Regions from separate parts of the Kurthia sp. FSL E2-0154 genome, predicted to be linked through region 2. Evidence: a T-box and tRNA genes for the amino acid it is inferred to sense, from the RefSeq annotation. Region 2 holds a T-box; the other holds one or more tRNA genes.
What was found. A T-box is a leader RNA that pairs with one kind of tRNA and senses whether it is charged. The one in region 2 lies ahead of leuS (leucine--tRNA ligase), so its partner is inferred to be a tRNA-Leu.
Positions count from the first base shown of each region.

Region 1: it encodes a tRNA-Leu, which carries the amino acid that the T-box ahead of leuS (leucine--tRNA ligase) is inferred to sense. The anticodon was not compared.

Region 1 covers NZ_JBBOPO010000001.1:835,456-846,398, forward strand. The annotation lists gene MHB75_RS03990 (amino acid permease) at 1-1,061, shown strand, start outside; gene MHB75_RS03995 (transposase) at 1,133-2,488, shown strand; gene MHB75_RS04000 (M20/M25/M40 family metallo-hydrolase) at 2,644-4,257, shown strand; gene MHB75_RS04005 (dienelactone hydrolase family protein) at 4,477-4,740, shown strand; tRNA gene MHB75_RS04010 (tRNA-Leu) at 4,908-4,993, shown strand; tRNA gene MHB75_RS04015 (tRNA-Gly) at 5,013-5,087, shown strand; tRNA gene MHB75_RS04020 (tRNA-Ser) at 5,092-5,184, shown strand; tRNA gene MHB75_RS04025 (tRNA-Phe) at 5,189-5,261, shown strand; gene MHB75_RS04030 (metal-binding protein ZinT) at 5,455-6,144, opposite strand; gene MHB75_RS04035 (glycerol-3-phosphate dehydrogenase/oxidase) at 6,416-8,047, shown strand; gene MHB75_RS04040 (glycerol-3-phosphate responsive antiterminator) at 8,071-8,655, shown strand; gene MHB75_RS04045 (MIP/aquaporin family protein) at 8,748-9,581, shown strand; gene glpK (glycerol kinase GlpK) at 9,594-10,943, shown strand, end outside.
Region 2 covers NZ_JBBOPO010000001.1:1,674,805-1,685,747, forward strand. The annotation lists gene MHB75_RS08195 (dicarboxylate/amino acid:cation symporter) at 1-993, shown strand, start outside; gene MHB75_RS08200 (hypothetical protein) at 1,089-1,388, shown strand; gene pepF (oligoendopeptidase F) at 1,456-3,261, shown strand; gene MHB75_RS08210 (DEAD/DEAH box helicase) at 3,303-6,173, opposite strand; gene MHB75_RS08215 ((deoxy)nucleoside triphosphate pyrophosphohydrolase) at 6,170-6,571, opposite strand; gene leuS (leucine--tRNA ligase) at 6,633-9,050, opposite strand; T-box leader at 9,118-9,323, opposite strand; gene MHB75_RS08225 (MDR family MFS transporter) at 9,377-10,549, opposite strand; gene MHB75_RS08230 (TIGR01212 family radical SAM protein) at 10,736-10,943, shown strand, end outside.

The sequences.
Region 1 (10,943 bases), 840 kb from region 2:
GTATTTTGATGAAGCATTGGTTTCCAGATATGCCAACATGGATTTGGTGTGCGATTTTCATCGTATTATTATTCTCGCTAAATGCTCTTTCAACAAGAGGTTTCGCAGAAGCAGAGTTTTGGTTTGCAGGCATTAAAGTATTAGCAGTTGTCTTCTTCATCATCGTAGGCGCAGCAGCTATTTTCGGTATTGTACCAATGGCGGATCGCGTTGCACCACATTTGACTAATTTAGAACCGACCTTACTGTTTCCAGCAGGCATCATTATTATCTTTGTGACGATGATGAATGTTATTTTCTCGTATCAAGGTTCTGAATTGGTTGGGATTGCAGCAGGTGAGACAGAAAATCCACAAAAGACGATTCCAAAAGCGATTCGCACAATCTTAGTTCGAATCATTGTCTTTTATATTGCATCAATCGTCATTTTATCAGCGATTTTCCCATCATCTGAGCTTGGATTATTAGAAAGTCCGTTCGTAACATTACTTGAATTAGTCGGTATTCCATATGCTGCAGATATTATGAATTTTATTATTTTAACAGCGATTTTATCCGTTGGGAATTCATGTTTATATGCGTCAACACGTTTACTTTGGGCGATGTCACTTGAAGATATGGCACCGAAAATTTTCAGTAAAACAAGTAGACGTAACATTCCGCTTAATGCTCTATTGTTCACGATGGTCTTTTCATTACTTTCTCTATTAACAAGTGTTATGAAGGCAGATGCGGTATTTGTACTTCTTATGTCGATTGCAGGTATTTCCGTTACGATTTCATGGATGGGGATTGCATTATCACAATTTATGTTTAGACGAAAATATGTAAAATCTGGTGGACGTTTAGAAGACTTACAATATCGTGTGAAGTGGTATCCATTCATTCCGCTATTTTGTATTACATTTTGTAGTGCCATTCTCATCTTCTTACTGTGGGATGAAACACAACGAACAGGTGTATTGTATGGAATTGGTTTCTTACTATTATGTATCGTCTTTTATTCAAGAGTTAATTTCATAATTCCAATCCCTTTGTTATCAAGGGGTAAAATTAAATAAAAATGAGGCACCTCCCCAAATTCGGTATAATGGTAGCGACTAAACAACCCACCCGAAAGGAATGATGCCTCATGACTATTGTAAAACAAATTAGCCTGTTTGACATCCAAGAATTATTCGAAATGGAAAGTTCGCACCGATTTGATGCCATTTTCTCCACTTTCGATGTACAACCTATCTTTCATCTCTTTTCTAAAAAGACAATGCGTGGTGCTCCACGCGAATGTAATTACGGGGCCATGATTCAATCATTAATAGTACGTATCGTCGAACGTATTCCAACAATAAAGGACTTAGTCAAACGTTTAGTCAACGACCCTTTATTCCGTTTGGATTGCGGATTTCTTGTTTCGGATTCAGTTCCGTCAGAAGCGTCATATTCTCGTATGATTGATGTCATTAGTCAATCTGATGTACTAGATTTCATGCAGGATCAACTTATCCTAGCCGCTTTGACGGAAGGATTTCTCGAAGACGAGTGTCTCGGTTTTGATGCAACACACTTCGAATCACGTGATGCCTCAAAGCCTTCAGAGAAAAAAGAAGCAGCTCCACCAAAAAAACGTGGTCGAAAAACGTCTGAAGAACAAGCGATTTGGTTAGCTGAACAATCTGAGATTGAGGTCAATCAAACAACCTATGAAAAGAAGCTAGAAGCTCAGTTGACGATTCCGACGAACACACTTTGGCAAGATATCCCCATTGAACCGAAGTGGGGAATTAAGAAAAATAGTAATGGCAAAAATACGTTCTGGTATGGCTTTAAGGGACATTTAGCTGTTTCAACTAAAAGTCAATACATTGTCGCTCGCATCATGTCCTCAGGGAATTTAAGCGATAGTAAAGCAGCTATACCCTTGTTGAAAAAAATCGCAGACTTCTTGCCAAATCATTTCGCTACCGCAATTTTTGATGCAGGATATGATTACGAGCCAATTTACCGTCAAATATTAAATCAAACAATGCGTGCTGTTATTCCGTATAATGTCCGACGAGAGAGCGAAGTAATTGGATTTGACCAACATTTCCGCCCAACCTGTGTGCGCGAACATAGTTATCGTTATGACAGCTTTGATGAAAAATATCAGACACTCAAATTCACAAGACCAAAGGAATGTGAAACTTGTCCATTACGCGATGATTCCCTATGTCAAAAGGTTTTCAAAATAAAATGCGAAACAGATATTCGTAAGTATACGTCTCCAGCACGTGGCTCAGATTTATGGAAGAAACTCTATAAAGAACGTACGGCAGTAGAACGTGTAAATGCTTATTTAAAGCAATATTTCCAGTTAAATAACATCCGTCACAGAACAGGTCGCAAAGCAAAATTGCATTTCAATCTAGTGACGTTTATTTATAATGCCTGTAAGTTAGCAGTTGACCGCATCAATTCGCAATTAAGTCATGCAAAAGTACCTGCATAAATTTTAAAAACGATAGTTTTTACATCGGAGCAATCTAAGCTCTTGAAAAAATCGAATTATGAAATTGATTCAATTAAATTAAAAAGACAAAAGAGAGAAGCAGTTCAAGTACCTGAAGTAAATGAAGATTTATAAATTAAAAGGAGGAATAAGATATGAATTGGCAAACACCTGAGAAATTGCGCGCGTTATTATGTGAGGTGGTAAGCTTTGGGAGTGAGACATTTACAGAAGGTGAGCGTTTATTTTCGCGTAAACTAAAAGAAAAACTAGAAACATTAGCTTATTTTCAAACGAATCCGTCGCAATTGCAACTTGTCGATGTCGATTACGGACGCCAAGTCGTATCTGCTTTTTACCATGCACCACATTGTCGAGATACGGTTGTACTCATCAGTCATTTTGATACGGTCCAAACAGAAGAATACGGTGAAATTCGTCACTTAGCGACACAACCAGAAGAGCTGACAGCACTTTTAGAAAAACAGCCACATTATGTCAATGAAGCGGCACAGAAAGATTTACAAAAGGGCGAGTATCTATTTGGACGTGGTGTTATGGATATGAAAATGGGGCTATGTTTACACATGCAGTTAATCGAAAAAGCAATTGAGGAGCAGTGGCCGATTAATTTACTACTTATTACAGTACCTGATGAAGAAGTAAACTCAGCAGGTATGCGAAAAGCAGTGGAACATATTGCAGCTTTACGTGATAAACATGATTTACACATCGAGTTATTTTTAAATAGTGAGCCATCTTTTTCACAAGGTCCAGAAGATGTCAAAGAATATATTTATTCAGGTACAATTGGAAAAATTATGCCCGCAGCTTTATTTTACGGAAAAGAAACGCATGTCGGTGAACCATTAAAAGGCATTACAGCACCGTTTATGAGTGCCTTCTTAACAGCTGAGATGGAATTTAATGATCGCTTCGAAGAGACGGTTTACGGCGAGACAACACCACTCCCTGTATCACTTCAGCTGAAAGACTTAAAAGAGCAGTATTCAACTCAAACACCGTACCGAGCAGCAGCGCTTTATAATGTCTTTTTAATGAAGCGCAGTGCAAGTGAGATTTTTGACATTTTTGAACAAGTAACAATAGAAGCGATGGACAAATGTAATGCACAATACGAAAAAATTTGTGCGAAAAAGAATGTAAAGCCTGTTGGCATGATTCGTACGATTCGCTTTAGTGAATTGAAAAAGTATGCCCTTGAAAAATTAGGTGAAGCGAAAGTGTCAGAGTTAGAAGAGGGAATTTATACGAATGATGTATGGGATGACCGAACAAAATCATTGAAGATTGCGGATGAACTGATGATTCATTGTAAAGAGTTAGCACCAGCGACAGTTACTTTATTTGCGCCACCCTATTATCCACCAGCGAATTCGTCAGAGCATCCGTTTATGAAACAAGCTGTATCATACTTATTAGATGCAGCAAAACCATATGATATTCCACTCGAACAAATTCATTACTTTAATGGTATTTGTGACTTGAGTTATTGTCAGTATGTTTTAGACGATGGCTGGCAAAGCTATGAAGAAAATACACCAGTATGGGGCAAGACATATGAAATTCCTTTCGAACAAATTGCGACATTCGATGCACCAGTTTTAAATGTAGGACCTTTTGGAAAAGATGCACATCAAATTTCAGAGCGACTGCATACAAAAAGTGCATTTGAAGAAATGCCTGAATTAATTCAAGGATTGATTCAGCAAATGATTGTTTGGAAACAAGGAAATGGAGCTGTATAAGTAATGTTGAAGAGGTTGGATTACTAGCCTCTTTTTCGTTTATATTAAACAAGTAGGGGGGATTTAGATGAATCATCAAACTTATTAAATAGAACAACAGCTTTTATGTACGATGAGGAAGAAAAAGCCTATGAATATTTTATGAAAGCAGTCGGTTTTGAAAAAGTAAAGAAGATGGTTGAGGAGTTAATAGACGCACTGGCAAAACAATAGGACTTTATTCAATTAGTCGGTTTTAGTGTCGGTGCAACAGTCGCATGGTTATGTAGTGAACATGTTGTTGGACAGAAAGTATTATGCTTTTACGGTTCGCGTATTCGCTCCTATACGAATGTCATACCAAAAGTACCTGTGCAGATGGTCTTTGGAAAGAATGAAAAAGCATTTAGCCCAGAGAATGTAAGAATAGAATTAAGTGAGCATTCTCTAGTAACTTTTGAAATAGTAGAAGGTACACATGGCTTTGCGAATCCGTATGATTAAATGTATCGTGAACAGACTACGAAGCGAGTATTACAACAATGGTTTGATTTGAAATAAAAAGTAAGAAAAAATTTCAGATAATAGTTGTCAACATGTAGTAGTTATGATAATATAATTATTGTCAGTAACAATAAATCACTTAATAATAGTGTGATTTATACATCCATGCCGGGGTGGCGGAACTGGCAGACGCACAGGACTTAAAATCCTGCGATGAGTGATCATCGTACCGGTTCGATTCCGGTCCTCGGCATCTTTTTTATGCTTAATTTGCGGAAGTAGTTCAGTGGTAGAACACCACCTTGCCAAGGTGGGGGTCGCGAGTTCGAACCTCGTCTTCCGCTCCAAAATGGAGATATACCCAAGTCTGGCTGAAGGGATCGGTCTTGAAAACCGACAGGCGGGTCAAACCGCGCGGGGGTTCGAATCCCTCTATCTCCTCCATGAAGGGTCGGTAGCTCAGTTGGTAGAGCATTAGATTGAAGCTCTAAGTGTCGGCGGTTCGATTCCGTCCCGACCCATACTAATCGCGCAAGTAGTTATACTACTTGCGTGATTTTTTATAGTTTTTTATCACATGAAGTTAGTTAGAAACACCAATAAAAAGAATTGAAATTTAGTACGAGTTACGTTTCATTTATGAAATGTAACTCGCTTTTTTATATGAATCGTCGAATTTTTTTGTTTAACATAAAGATAAGTATTCTCAAATTATTAGTGAGCGATCATCTCGTGTGCAATAGTATGTCCATTCATAGAAGAAGAGTAAAATGTTGGCCAGTTCGTTACTTCTTTTAATAAATTTGCACGATTATTTCCTAAGTAAATATGATAGTGAGAAGATGCAGTAGGTGAAATACTGTGGTCACTGAATTGGATATATGTTGGCAAATTTGAATCTTTTTCTACTAATTTAAAGATATAACGGACACCACGATTACCTTTTTCATATGTTAAAATTTCATATCCATCTTCTTTATAAGTACCTGTTGCTTCTTTTCCTTTTTCTGTAAAAGTAACTTGGTTTCCTTTAATTTTGATATGTTCAATAGATGTTTTATATCCTTTTTTATAATATTTTTTGTATGCTTCTGCAGTCATACTATTATCTTTTTTTGCTTTATAAGTAAATACTTCATCTAATGTACCATCAAGTAAATAGGGATAGACCGATTGCCAATCACCAGCCCAATCGCTTAACTTACGCGATTTTACTTGTTCATCTTTAAAGTAACCTGCATAAATTTGTTTTTGTGTTTCACTTAACTTTGTATGATTATGATCGTGTTTCTTTGTTTCTTCTGTTGGTTTCTCAGCTTTCACTTTCTCTTCCTCGGTAGTCCCGTTGCATCCTGTTAGTAATAGACTAAGTGCTAAAATACTACCCCGTGTTTGCTTGTTCATTTGTAAGTACGCTCCTTTAAATAGTAATGATTACACTTTATAATTATAAAGGGATTATTTGTAAGTGTCAACGTAAATAGTAATGATTACTATTTATAAAAAATAGAACAAACTAAATCACAAAGGTTGCAAATGGTTTCCAACAGATGTACAATGAAGTCAAGTTAATAATTGGTTTGAGTGAATGAGAGACCTTTAAAGAACACATGCGATAGCTATGTGCTTTTTAAAGGTCTCTTTTTTCGCGTCTAAAAATAGGAGGAATTTACGTATGAGAGCAGCATCAGCATTCAATCGTCAACAAACAATCGAGGAATTACAACAAACATCATATGATTTATTAGTAATTGGTGGAGGGATCACAGGTGTCGGCATCGCACTAGATGCTGTTACACGTGGTTTGTCTGTGGCATTAGTTGAAATGCAAGATTTTGCGGCAGGTACGTCTAGTCGCTCAACAAAATTAGTGCATGGTGGCTTACGCTATTTAAAACAATTCGAAATTAAAGAAGTTGCAGAGTTAGGTAAAGAACGTGCAATTGTATATGAGAACGGACCGCACGTAACAACACCTGTTTGGATGTTATTACCATTCCATAAAGGTGGTACATTCGGCAAATTCTCAACAAATATTGGTTTACGTCTCTATGACTTTTTAGCAGGCGTTAAAAAATCAGAACGTCGTTATATGTTAAATGCATCGCAAACATTAGCAAAAGAACCACTTGTAAAGAAAGCTGACTTAAAAGGTGGCGGTGTCTATGTAGAATACCGTACCGATGATGCACGTCTAACAATTGAAGTTGCAAAAACAGCAGTTGAAAAAGGCGCGACATTAATCAATTACACAAAAGCAACAGGCTTTTTATATAATGAGCAAGGCAAAATTAACGGGATTGAAGCACAAGATGTATTAAATAATCAATCTTTCAATATTCGTGCAACTAAAGTAATCAATGCAGCGGGTCCATGGGTAGATGACGTGCGTTCAATCGAAGGGAAAACAACAGGAAAACATCTAATTCTTTCAAAAGGTGTTCACTTAGTATTTGATGAGTCTGTATTCCCATTAAAACAAGCGATTTATTTTGATACACCAGATGGTCGTATGGTATTCGCGATTCCACGTAATGGAAAAACATATGTGGGAACAACAGATACATTCTATAAAGGTGATCCAAAAGATATGGAAATCACAAAAGAAGATCGTAAGTACATTTTAGATGCGATTCACTACATGTTCCCAGATGTGAATATTACAGAGCGTCAAATTGAATCAAGTTGGGCAGGGGTTCGACCATTAATCCATGAAGAAGGAAAAGACCCATCTGAAATTTCACGTCATGATGAAGTATGGGAATCTGAAACAGGATTAATTACGATTGCGGGCGGTAAACTAACAGGTTATCGTAAAATGGCAGAAGGCGTGATTAATCGTATTGCATCAAGCTATAATCGTACACTAGCACCTTGTCAAACGAAGCAATTGAAAATTTCAGGTGGTGATATTGGTGGTTCACAAAATCTTGAAAAATTCATCGATATGAAAGTGGCTGAAGGTGTAAAACATGGCTTAACAGAAAAAGAAGCGCGCCATCTTGCACATCACTACGGAGCGAATGTGAATCAAGTATTTGCTTACTTAGCAGAAGCACCAAGTAATTTACCAGCAGGATTGTATGCACAATTGCAATATGGTTTAGCTTATGAGTTTGTACAACATCCAAATGACTTCTTCATTCGTCGTACAAGTGATTTATTCTTTAATATTCAAGAAGTAATTGAATACAAAGAAGTCATTTTACAATTGATGTCTCAACAATTACAGTGGACAGATAACCAAAAAGCGTTATATACTGAACAATTGGAGTTAGAGATTACACGCGCAACAACAGCCAAATAATTTGCTTGAGAGGAGAGAACGACATGAGTTTTCAAAATCAGCGCATTATTCCAGCTGCCAAAACAATTAGTCAAGTCGATTGTGCTTTTTCAAGTCCATTTGAATATGTTGTATTACTGGAAACGCATATTAGTCAATTACGTCCATTAAAAAGAGAAGCAGAACGTGTAGGAAAGAAGTTAATTATACATGCTGATTTAATCAATGGTTTAAAGACGGATAATTTCGCAGCTGACTTTCTATGTAATGAGATTCAGCCAGATGGTATCATTTCGACACGCTCGAACATGATTATGAAAGCGAAAGAGCGAGGAATTTTAGCAATTCAACGTGTCTTTTTAATTGATACGATTGCACTTGAGAAAAGTTATTCTTTAATTGAGAAGAATGCACCAGATTATATTGAGTTATTACCGGGTATAATTCCAGAGATGATCCAAGAAGTGTATGAACGAACAAACATTCCTGTTATTACGGGGGGATTGATTCGTCATGCTGAGGAAATCGAACGCGCTTTGGATGCTGGAGCAGTAGCCGTGACAACATCAGATAAAAAACTTTGGCGAAAATTCCAAAATAATATTGACGATTCACGTGATCCTATTTAAAATGAAAAATAAGATAATATTACGTGGTTGAGATTAGGAGTCCGCATCTATAGCTATTTTTAGTAGCTTATTTAGATGCGGATTTTTTCTGTTTGCCATACAAAAAAAACCAAAGGAGTGAGTTTATGTCTACTTTTACAGCAGAATTAGTTGGTACAATGTTATTGATTTTATTCGGGGGTGGTGTAGTAGCAGGTGTCGTATTACACAAATCAAAAGCTTTCGGTGGTGGCTGGATTGTCATTACATTTGCATGGGGGCTTGCAGTAGCGATGGCTGCATATGCAGTAGGAGGAATTAGTGGTGCACACTTGAACCCTGCTTTAACGTTATCGCTTGCAACAATTGGTGATTTTCCGTGGAAAAATGTACCCGCTTACATTTTAGCGCAAATGATTGGTGCATTCATCGGTGCAGTGTTAGTCTATTTCATGTACTTACCACATTGGAAAGGAACAGAAGACAAGGAAGCAAAATTAGCTGTTTTCTCAACAATTCCTGCAATCAAGCATCCATTTTCAAACTTAATTGCAGAAATGATTGGAACATTTGCATTAGTACTTGGTATTCTAGCTTTAGGAACAAATACAATTACAGATGGTATGAGTCCATTCTTAGTGGGTATGTTAATTGTAGTGATTGGTATGGCTCTAGGTGGACCAACTGGCTATGCAATTAATCCCGCTCGTGATTTAGGTCCACGTATTGCACATGCATTACTACCGATTCCAGGGAAGGGTTCATCGAATTGGTCATATGCATGGATTCCAGTTGTTGGACCGATTATCGGTGGTGTATTCGGTGCATTGTTCTTCCAAAAAGTATTTGAGGGAGAAAATAATCCGTTATTTTGGGTATTTGCAGTGATTATTATCCTTATTTTTGTAGCTGCTCAAATGACTGTAAAGCATGTAAAAGAAGATTAGGAGGAATTTGATATGACAGAAAAGTATATTTTAGCATTAGACCAAGGTACGACAAGCTCGCGTGCCATTTTATTCGATCATGAGGGAGAAATTTTTTATTCACATCAACAAGAGTTTCCACAGTATTTTCCAGAAGCAGGTTGGGTAGAGCATGATCCAGAACAAATCTGGTCTTCTATTCTATCGTGTATTGCAACTGTTTTAGCAGATAAACATATAGAGGCTTCACAAATTGCAGGAATTGGTATTACAAACCAACGTGAAACAACTGTTGTTTGGGATCGTCATACAGGTCAACCAATCCATAACGCGATTGTTTGGCAATCACGTCAAACTGCAGAAATCTGTGAGGAGCTAAAAGAAAAAGGACATGATGAACTTTTCCGCGATAAGACAGGTTTGCTAATCGATGCCTACTTCTCAGGTACAAAAGTAAAGTGGATTTTAGATCATGTAGAAGGCGCACGTGAAAAGGCTGAAAACGGTGATTTATTATTCGGTACAATTGATACATGGTTAATTTGGAAATTAACAGACGGTAAAGTGCATGTAACAGATTATTCAAATGCATCACGTACGTTAATGTATAATATTCACGAATTAAAATGGGATGAGGAATTACTTGATATTTTAGGTGTTCCAGCTTCGATGCTACCAGAAGTTAAAGCATCTTCTGAAGTATATGGTGTAACAGATGCAGCGAAATTCTTTGGTAGTGAAGTGCCAATTGCTGGTGTAGCAGGTGACCAACAATCTGCTTTATTCGGTCAAACTTGTTTTGAACAAGGTATGGTGAAAAACACATACGGAACAGGTTGTTTCATGTTGATGAATACAGGTGAAAAAGCAGTCAAGTCAAATAATGGTTTATTAACAACGATTGCATGGGGCATTGATGGTAAAATTCACTATGCACTTGAAGGAAGTATCTTCGTAGCAGGTTCTGCGATTCAATGGTTGCGTGACGGTTTACGTATGTTCCGTAATTCATCTGATTCAGAACAATATGCAACACGTGTTGACTCAACAGAGGGGGTTTACGTTGTACCAGCATTCGTTGGTTTAGGAACGCCTTATTGGGATTCAGACGTGCGTGGTTCGGTATTCGGTTTAACGCGTGGTACGACAAAAGAACATTTCATTCGTGCAACGCTTGAATCGCTTTGCTATCAAACAAATGACGTATTAAGTGCAATGGAAGAAGACTCAGGTATTCCATTTAAAACATTACGTGTAGACGGTGGCGCAGTCGCAAATGACTTCTTAATGCAATTCCAAGCAGATCTATTAGATGTTCCAGTAGACCGTCCGGTTGTAAAAGAAACAACAGCATTAGGTGCAGCATATTTAGCTGGTCTAGCA
Region 2 (10,943 bases):
GGAATTGTTTTAGCGCTGATTTTAAAACCAGGTCTTGCTGGAACGTTTCAAACAGATAATTTAAACTATGAACCAACAAAAGCACCGCCCGTATCAGAGACATTCCTCGGTATCATTCCAGTTAACCCAATTGCTGCAATGGCAGAAGGTGCAATGCTACAAATTATCTTCTTCGCTGTTTTCATCGGCTTTGCGATTAGCTATTTAGGTAAAAAAGTAGAGGGTATTGCAAAACTAATGGAACAAGGGAACGAAATTATGATGTTCTTAGTCAACCTTGTCATGAAGTTTGCACCATTTGGTACATTCGGTTTAATCGCCTCTGCAGTTGGTCAACTCGGATTTAGTGCATTAAAAGCAATGTTCTTATACATGCTGGTTGTATTGCTGGCACTTGCTGTCCACTTCTTCTTCGTTTACGGCGGTGCTATCAAGTTTTTAGCAAAGCGTAATCCAGTACAGGTAATTAAAACGTATTCTCCTGCAATGGCTGTATCGTTTAGTACATCAAGTAGTAGCGCTACACTACCTGTCGCTATGGAAATTGCGCAGAAAAAACTTGGCGTCCCTCGTTCAATTAGTTCATTCGTACAACCACTCGGTGCAACGATTAATATGGATGGAACTGCGATTATGCAAGGAGTTGCAACAATCTTTATTGCACAAGTTTTCTCGGTTGATTTATCCATTACAGCGCTAATTACAGTCGTATTAACAGCTGTACTCGCAAGTATTGGAACTGCTGCTGTTCCAGGCGCTGGTCTTATCATGCTTGCTATGGTATTAACAGCGGTTGGCTTACCTGTTGAAGGTATCGCTTTAATCATCGGTATTGATCGTCTACTCGATATGACACGTACTATGGTGAATTCAACAGGTGACCTAGCATGTACACTCTATGTAACAACAAGTGAAGAAAATAAAGGTGAAGTATTTGACGATGTTTACGAGTCTGAAGAAGATGATTTTGCAAAATCGCAAACGAAGAGTTAGAGAGAAAAATCGCGCTTTGGTGCGATTTTTTCTTTTCCTACTTGAAACAAAATCTAACGTAATTCGTATATGTACTAACGAAAGGATGGTTGTGTATGTTTTTTGTGACGACATTAATTGCTTTTTTATACGAAGCCTATCTCGCAATTCCGATTGTAGGGGGGGCTACAGTACTTGCTACTGGCTATGCAACTGTATGGGTTGCTCTTGTCATTCATGCAATTGTACTCATCGTTCGTATGGGGACAATCCAATCAAAAGTAGTTCCAATCATTGCGATTTTCTTAACTTGTTTCACATGGATTCCTATACTTGGATGGGGTATTCATCTATGTATCGCAATTCTTTACTTCATTGATTTATTGCTCGGGAAATATTCAATTCGTCGACTGTAATCATTTACTTCACAATCCGAAATATTTAGAATATAATGAAAAGACTAAATATAAGGAGTGAAGTGATATGAAGTTACCTGTTCGTGAAGCTGTACCATTAGAAGAAACTTGGGATTTAACACGTTTAATCAAAGATGAAGATGAGTTTAATGAAAGAGTTGAGGCATTGTTAGATGCTGTACATCAATTCCAAGTAAATTATGAAGATCACTTACACGCTGCTACATCGATTGCACAAGCACTAAAAGATTACGAAAAAATCTTTGAGCAATTTGTGATTGTGCATACATATGCCAATCTCTCATGGGAAACAAACCAAGGCGATGAAGCGGCGCAAGCACGTGTCTCTCGCATGAATCAAGTGGCGGCGACTCTCTTTAGTAAGACATCTTTTTTCAAAACAACATTACTAAGTACATCTGAGGACGTATTGAATGAAGCAGTGGAACAAGCACCTCACTTAAAACATTTTGTAGAAGACATCTTACGCAAGCAACCGTACCAATTACATCCAGAAGTCGAAAAAGCATTCGCCTCACTTAATGTCGCTTTTGATGCACCTTATGCACTCTATAATGCAACAAAAGCACTCGACCTTCGCTTCCCTGATATTGACGTAGACGGTGAACAGTTCCCATTAAGCTATAGCTCATTTGAAAATAATTGGGAACAAGAAGTCGACTTTCATAAACGTCATGCAGCTTTCCAAACATTTTACAGAAAATTGCGTGATTATGAAGCAACAACCGCAAAAGCTTATGATACACAAGTACAAATTGAAAAACGAATGGCGGATTTACGTGGTTTTGATTCTGTCTTCCATTCTCTACTCCACGAACAAAAGGTGACGGAAGATTTATACCACAGACAGATTGATGTCATTATGAACGAATTGGCACCGCATATGCGCCGCTATGCTAAGTTACTTCAAAAAGTACACGGACTTGACCAAATAACTTTTGCTGACTTAAAAATCTCACTAGACCCTGAGTATGAACCGACTGTTACGAAAAAAGAAGCCGAAAAAATGATTTTAGAAGCATTACAACCGATGGGTGAAGACTATACAAAGATGTTACAACGTGCATATGATGAACGCTGGATTGACTATGCACCGAATGAAGGCAAACGAACAGGTGCATTTTGTGCAAGCCCTTATGGCGCAAACTCGTACATCTTGATGTCATGGAATAATCATATGAGTAATGTATTTACACTTGCACATGAGCTAGGACATGCTGGACATTTCCAACAAGCCTATCAAAAACAAAATATTTTTGACGGACGTGTATCACGTTACTTTGTAGAAGCTCCTTCAACATTGAATGAACTGCTAGTCGCAGAACATCTCGTTACAACAAAAGACGATCTTCGTTTTAAACGCTGGATTATTTCAAATATGGTATCAAAAACGTATTACCATAACTTTGTGACACACTTACTAGAAGCGGCGTATCAGCGCGAAGTATATCGTATTGTTGATGCTGGAGGTGCTGTCACAGCGAAACGCCTCAATGAATTAAAACGACAAGTGCTTGAACAATTCTGGGGTGAAGATATTCTTATCAATGAAGGTGCTGAACGCACATGGATGCGCCAACCACATTACTATATGGGCTTATATCCGTACACATACAGTGCTGGCTTAACGATTGCCACACAAGTCGCACAAAGAATCATCCATAAAGACGAAAACGCCGTAGACGACTGGCTACGCGTTCTACAAGCAGGTGGCACAGCCACACCTGAAGAACTCGCTAAAATGGCAGGCGTTGACGTATCAACAGACGAACCACTCCGCAATACCATCGCTTATATCGGACAACTGATTACACAGTTGGAAGAACTGACGGAGGAGTTAGAAAAAGCATAAACAGAGAAAACCCGTAACGATTGCAGTCGTTACGGGTTTTGTTATACTTCTTCGTTTTTTAAATAGTGATAAATCGGCATTTTAATCGATTGTTTTAAATCAAATTCAATCGTAACCACATCTACTTGATCACCTTTTAACGTTTCAATTTTCTCTTGTGTTGCTTTATTAGCCTCTGCTTCTACTTCACCTAAATAATAAAAGTCCGTACCTTCTGCGCCTTCTTTTTGAATGAATAAATGAATCTTCACACCGTGTTCTTTTGCATGAATAATTTTTTCCAATTCTTTCGATTTTAATGTTCTCGGTGTTCTTGAATACCATTTAAATAATTCTGGTGTGATTAATTCATCACCATAATGAACACTTGTCGAAAGTTTTTCATCTTTATGATAGGTCACAAATAAAGGACATGAATCTTCCACTCGTTTATAACCATACACCGTACTCGACATATCACTTCGCCAGTTTAATAAACGACATGCGTCTTTTCGTGAATATTTTTCATAGAGTGTAAATATCTTTTGTTGGTCATATTTCTCTGATTTTCTTAGGCCCACATTTAAAAGGTCTTGCATATGCTGCTTAAAATATTCATTTTGCAAAGGAATATTTAATTCATATACATCATTCTCAACTACCACTAAAGATTGTCCGCCGTAACGTTTTTGGAAAGCCTGTGTGAAAAACTCTAATGTTAAAATACGTTCCATTGATGCGATTGTTTCATAGTCGGTACGCACTTCTTTTTTATTTAATAAATGAATAAATTCTTGCTTTGAAAGCGTTGAGCACTGCAATAGTTCATTCAATAATAATAATTCATGAACTCTTTTACCATTCATTAATTCTTCACCAATCATATACAAAACTTGTACTTCATATTCTGATAAATTCGGGATATCCTCTTTCATTTTGTGCAAGAATTGATAGTACGTTTTATTTGTCCCAATCAGTACATACGGATCAATCGAATTATTTTCCATAAAATCAACTAAACTCGGAATATGCCCTAATCGATTCTTTAACTGTTCATACTTTTCTTTTAAGTTCTTTTGTGTGGATAAGTTTGTATTCGTAATCGAATCAAATATTCTTTGCTTTGCAATTTCTTCAAAATTAACGGTTGAAATCCCTTTAATGAATGACATATCGACTGTCTTACGACGAATTGTATCCTTATTTAACGTTTGATCACCTGAAAGTGCAACTGGAATTAAATAGTTATTCTCATAATTCCCGATAAAGTCAATGATGGTCACAAACTCTTTTTGAGGATGTTTACGCAAACCTCTACCAAGTTGTTGAATAAATACAATACTTGATTGTGTTTGGCGTAGCATAATAATTTGATTCACTACTGGTATATCAATACCTTCATTGAAAATATCAACAGTGAAAATATAATCAATTTCTCCATTTTCTAATTTGCGAATCGTTTTCTCACGTACTTCCTGAGAATCTTCTCCAGTTAAAGCAACGGAAGGATGATTTCTTTGTGTAAAAAGTGTGGCTAATGTGTGCGCCTCTTTTTTATTCGCACAAAAGACAAGACCCTTCAATTTTTCACCCGAATGCCCATAATAAGAGACACGCTCTAATACATGATCTACTCGCTTTTCTTGATCTAAGTACTGAAATTCCTTCGTACTCTGAATTTCTTCTCCTTCTACTTCAAAATCTGTAATACCAAAATAATGGAATGGACATAACATATCTTCTTCTAAAGCTTCTTGTAGTCGAATTTCATACGCCACATTATAATCAAATACTTCATAAATATTAAAATCATCTGTGCGTTCCGGAGTAGCAGTCATACCTAATAAGAAAGAAGGCTTAAAGTAGTTTATAACTTTTAAATAAGATGATGCACCTGCTTTATGCACTTCATCAATTAAAATGTAATCAAATTCTGTTGGATCGAAAGCATTTAAAATCTCTTGTTTAGAGATCGTTTGTATTGTCGCAAATAAGTATTTCGCATGGATATCTTTTGAATTCCCTGTTAATAAACCATATTCATCTAAATCGCCACCAATAATTTGTTGGTAGTCTTTCATTGCCTTTTTTAAAATCTGTTCACGATGCACAATGAATAAAAACTTCTTCGGACAAAAAGCTCGTACATCAAATGCAGATAAGTAAGTTTTACCTGTACCTGTTGCTGAAATAACTAATGCTTTTTCAGCACCCTGATTTCTAAGCCCTGCAATTTGAGCCAATGCTTTTTCTTGCATTTTATTTGGTTTAATTTCAAGTGTTCGACTTAAAGGATTTTCTAAAACATTCATAGGTACTTCTAAAACGACTTGATTCGTATTTGGTGGGGTATAAAGTTGTTCATATTGTCGGATCCATTCAATCGTCAATGGATATGATTTTGTCCAAAGAGTTTCAAACTGATCATGGAAATTATTAATTAATTCACCATGTTCTAACGTAGTCAATTTAATATTCCATTCGTAATTCTTTTTTAATGCATTCGCTGTTAAATTCGAACTTCCTACAATAAACGTTTCGAAGTTTTCATGTTTGAAATAATACCCTTTTGCATGAAAACCATCGATATCAGTTAAACGCACTTCTACATTCTTTAACTTTAATAACTCTTTAAAAACTTTCGGGTTATTAAAATTTAAATACGTGGAAGTAAGAATACGCCCTTTAATGTTTCGAAGGGACAATTCATATAACACTGTTTTTAACATCGCTAAACCACTCTCTGTAATAAAAGCGACTGAAATAAAAAACTCCTTACACGTCTTTAACTCTTGCAGTAAAGTTGGCAACACTTGCTCTTGTTCATTATTTAATAATAATTGCGGTCGATATGTAAGTGGCGCTACAATGTTCGAATCAATAAATCCTCGCTCAATGGATTTCTGTAAATAATTTTGACTAACTTCAATCATCTAACAAACTCCTTTTGAATCTTCTTTACTGCTGGTACATCTGCTGCTGCCCAGTTTAATTGGTCTAATTCTTCGACAGCTATCCATTTACTCGCCTGATGTTCTTGAAGAACCGGCTCTCCTTTTAAAATTTTCGCTTTAAATGTCTCTAGACGAACAACGAATGTCTCGTATTCATATGTTGTATCTTCAATCTGTTCATATACTTCAATACTACAGGCTAATTCTTCTTGAATCTCTCTTATTAATGCTTGTTGTTTTGTTTCCCCATCTTCAATTTTACCACCTGGGAATTCCCATAAACCAGGTAGAGACATTTTTTTACTACGCTGTGCGCAAAAAATCTTCTCTTCATCGTTTACCATAACTGCACCTACTACATGTACATGCTTTTTCATTATTTACGCCTCCTATAAATAAAACGGCAAATATCATGAGAATATTTGCCGTTTTACACTATTATTTCGCTACAATATTAACTAATTTACCTGGTACGGCAATTAATTTTTTAATTTCTTTACCGTCGATGTGTTCTTGTACGTTTTCATTTTCAAGTGCAGCTTTTTCAAGGTCTTCGCGTGAAGCGTCTTTTGCTACAAGTAGTTTCGCACGTACTTTACCGTTGATTTGAACAACGATTTCTACTTCGTCGTCTACTAGTTTTGTTTCATCATATGTTGGCCATTCAGCATATGTGATTGATCCTGTGTGACCTAGTTTCGCCCATAATTCTTCTGCAAGGTGTGGTGCGATTGGTGATAACATTTTTACGAAGCCTTCTGCATAAGCTGTTGGTACAACTTCTGCTTTGTAACATTCGTTGATGAATACCATCATTTGTGAGATTGATGTATTGAAACGGATGTTTTCGTTGTTATCTGTTACTTTTTGAACTGTTTGATTGTACACTTTTTCAAGTGTTGTGTCGTTCGAATCTTGAATCTTATCTGCTAATTCACCTGTTTCCTCATTGATGAATAAACGCCAAATACGATCTAAGAAGCGACGTGCTCCGTCAAGTCCATTTGTAGACCATGGAATCGATGCTTCAAGTGGTCCCATGAACATTTCGTATAAACGAAGTGTATCTGCGCCATGTGATTCGATAATATCATCAGGGTTTACAACATTTCCTTTTGATTTCGACATTTTTTCGTTACCTTCACCAAGAATCATCCCTTGGTTGAATAATTTTTGGAATGGCTCTTTCGTTGGAACAACGCCTAGATCGTATAACACTTTATGCCAGAAACGAGCATATAGTAAGTGAAGTACTGCGTGTTCTTGTCCGCCAATATAGATATCAACTGGTAACCAGCGTTTTAATAGCTCTGGGTCTGCGATTGCTTCTGTATTGTGTGGATCGATATAGCGTAAGAAGTACCATGATGAACCTGCCCATTGTGGCATTGTGTTCGTTTCACGACGACCTTTCATACCTGTTTCAGGGTCTACAACATTTACCCACTCTGCGATATTCGCAAGTGGTGATTCACCTGTACCTGATGGGTGAATATCTTTTGTTTTTGGTAATTCAAGTGGTAGTTGATCTTCTGGAACTGTTGTAATTGAACCATCTTCCCAATGGATAATTGGAATCGGTTCACCCCAGTAACGTTGACGAGAGAATAACCAGTCACGTAAACGATACGTTACTTTCTTCTCACCCACTTTATTTTCTTCCAACCAAGCGATGGCTTTTTGAATGCCTTCTTCTTTACCAAGTCCATTTAAGAAGCCTGAATTAATGTGTGGACCATCTTCTGTGAATGCCGCTTCTTCAATGTTGCCGCCTTCTAATACAGGGATGATTGGTAAGTCGAATTGTTTCGCAAACTCGTAGTCACGCTCATCATGTGCTGGAACAGCCATGATTGCACCTGTACCGTATGAAGCAAGTACATAATCTGCAATCCAAATCGGCACTTCTTGACCGTTAATTGGGTTGATTGCATAAGCACCTGTGAATACACCTGTTTTTTCTTTTGCAAGGTCTGTACGTTCAAGATCTGACTTCATCTTCACTTGATCTAAGTAAGCTTGTACGGCTTCTTTTTGTTCTGGTGTTGTGATGTCTTTTACAAATGCATGTTCTGGCGCTAATACTGTGTAAGTTGCACCGAATAATGTATCTGGGCGTGTTGTGAACACGCGGAATTGCTTATCTGTTCCTTTAATTTTAAAGTCTACTTCCGCACCTTCAGAACGACCAATCCAGTGGCGTTGCATATCTTTAATATTTTCAGGCCAATCTACATCTTCTAAATCGTCAATTAGACGGTCTGCATAAGCAGTAATTTTCAGCATCCATTGTTTCATCGGACGACGTTCTACTGGATGTCCACCACGCTCTGATTTACCATCGATGACTTCTTCATTTGCAAGAACTGTTCCAAGTGCTGGGCACCAGTTTACAGCTACTTCATCAATGTAAGCTAAACCTTTTTTGTATAATTGGATGAAAATCCATTGTGTCCATTTGTAGTATGAAGGGTCTGTTGTATTAATTTCGCGATCCCAATCATAACTAAAGCCAAGCTCTTGGATTTGGCGTTTGAACGTCGCAATGTTTTGCGCTGTAAATTCAGCAGGGTCATTCCCAGTATCTAGTGCATATTGCTCTGCTGGTAAACCGAATGCATCCCAGCCCATTGGGTGAAGTACATTGTAACCTTGCATACGTTTGAAGCGAGATAAAATATCTGTCGCTGTATAACCTTCAGGGTGTCCTACGTGTAGACCTGATCCTGATGGATATGGGAACATATCAAGTGCATAAAATTTTGGTTTTGAATCGTCATTTACTGTTTTAAAAGATTGGTGTTCATCCCAATACTTTTGCCACTTCTTCTCAATCTCTTGATGATTAAAGCTCATGTTTTTTCCTCCTTTAATATAAGAACGCATTCACCAATGACGGAAAATAAAAAGTCCCGTCCCTTGAAAAAGGGACGAGACATATAATTCCCGCGGTACCACCCAAATTAGTGAAAACACTCAACTTGAATCCTTATCGCGGATTAACGGCGTAGGTCAATCATTCCTATGCAGACTCCCAAGGCAAGTTCGATTCCATCCGTTATTAGCTCCCACCAACCGCTAACTCTCTAAAAACTTCCGTTATCTACTACTCCTGATCTTCGTCCTATTAGTATAATGCCTTTATTTTATCTGAAAAGCCTTAAAATAACAAGTCCATTTCTTTAACTCGTTACTTTCTTCCTTTTAAGTGGCAAATCGTAGAAGAAGAATGGAATTGCCGCAAGGAATAGAATACCGATTAATACGATAAACGTTACTTGCATACCATAAGCTTGCGCAAGTACACCACCTACAACAGGCCCTAGCATACGCCCAAATGTCGCAAAACCATTAATCAGTCCTTGGAAGAAGCCGTCTTTTCCTTTCGGTGCGAGCACACTTGCCAATGTTGGAACGACTGGCCAGATGAACATTTCACCGAATGTTAGAATGACCATTGCGACAATAAACATTGTGAATGTTTTTGCAAAAATTAATACAACAAACGACACGATGAAAATGGATAAACCAAATAAGATTTGTGCTTTATAACGCCCTTCTAATTTGCGTACAATTGGTGCAATTAATGGCTGACCAAGAACGATTAGGAAACCATTTACAGCCCAAAGTGCACTATATTGGTTTAACGATAAACCGAGATCTTGTGTATAAGTTGAAATCGTTGATACCCATTGTGAGTACACAAGCCATCCAAGTAAGAAGCCGACACCTAAAATACATAGCGCAATAAGTGGTGCACGATTTTTCAGCTCACCTCTAGGTAATGCCGCTGTTGGTCCATATGCATCTTCTGTTTGAATTTTTTTGAACTTGAATGCAATGCCTAAGAAAAGAATATACATAATTAAGTTGGCAACAAATAAATAATCAAAACTATAAGAAGCTACAACACCTGCTAATACAGGACCCACTGCTACCCCTAGATTTTGCGCTAAGTAAATGGCATTGAATCCTTTTCGACCACCTTCTGGCCACGCAACACCAACAAGTGCAAACATACTCGGAAATACAATCCCGCCACTAAAACCGATAAGCGCAAGCAACCATACATATTGCGGCCATCCATGCCAAATCGTTAAGAGTGCGAGACCCACAATCGTCAAAATAATACCAAATAAAATCGTTTTATAACCACCTATTTTATCAAATAAATAGCCGCCGAGTAGATTCCCTACTACGCCAGCTGCTGCATTTAACATTAATACAAGCCCTGCTACTGTTAAACTTTGACCGAGGTGGTCATGCAGATAAATTGTATTCATTGGCCATAAAAAAGAGTTACCTGTCGTATTTACAAGCATTCCGATTACTAAAAGCCAAACTGTTTTTGGCATTTTCATGCATAAACCCCCTCCTCTAATCTCAAAATGAGATGATATCTATCTCGTAATATTAAAGGAGAAATCACCTCGATACAACCCCAAATATTCCGATTTCCGAAAAATATTTTAACAAACACTTTTTAGCATATCGAAAGCATTTCATGTTAAAATAAATCGTTAGAGGAGATGACAGAAACAATGACAGAAAATCAATTTCCTTTCCCTTCAGATGGAAAGCGATATTATACATGGAACCGCTACTTACGCAATGAGTTCGGTTCAAAAGTATTCAAAGTAGCACTTGATGCTGGGTTCGATTGTCCAAACAGAGATGGCACTGTAGCATTCGGCGGTTGTACATTCTGTTCAGCTGCTGGTTCAGGTGACTTTGCAGGTGATCGTGTAG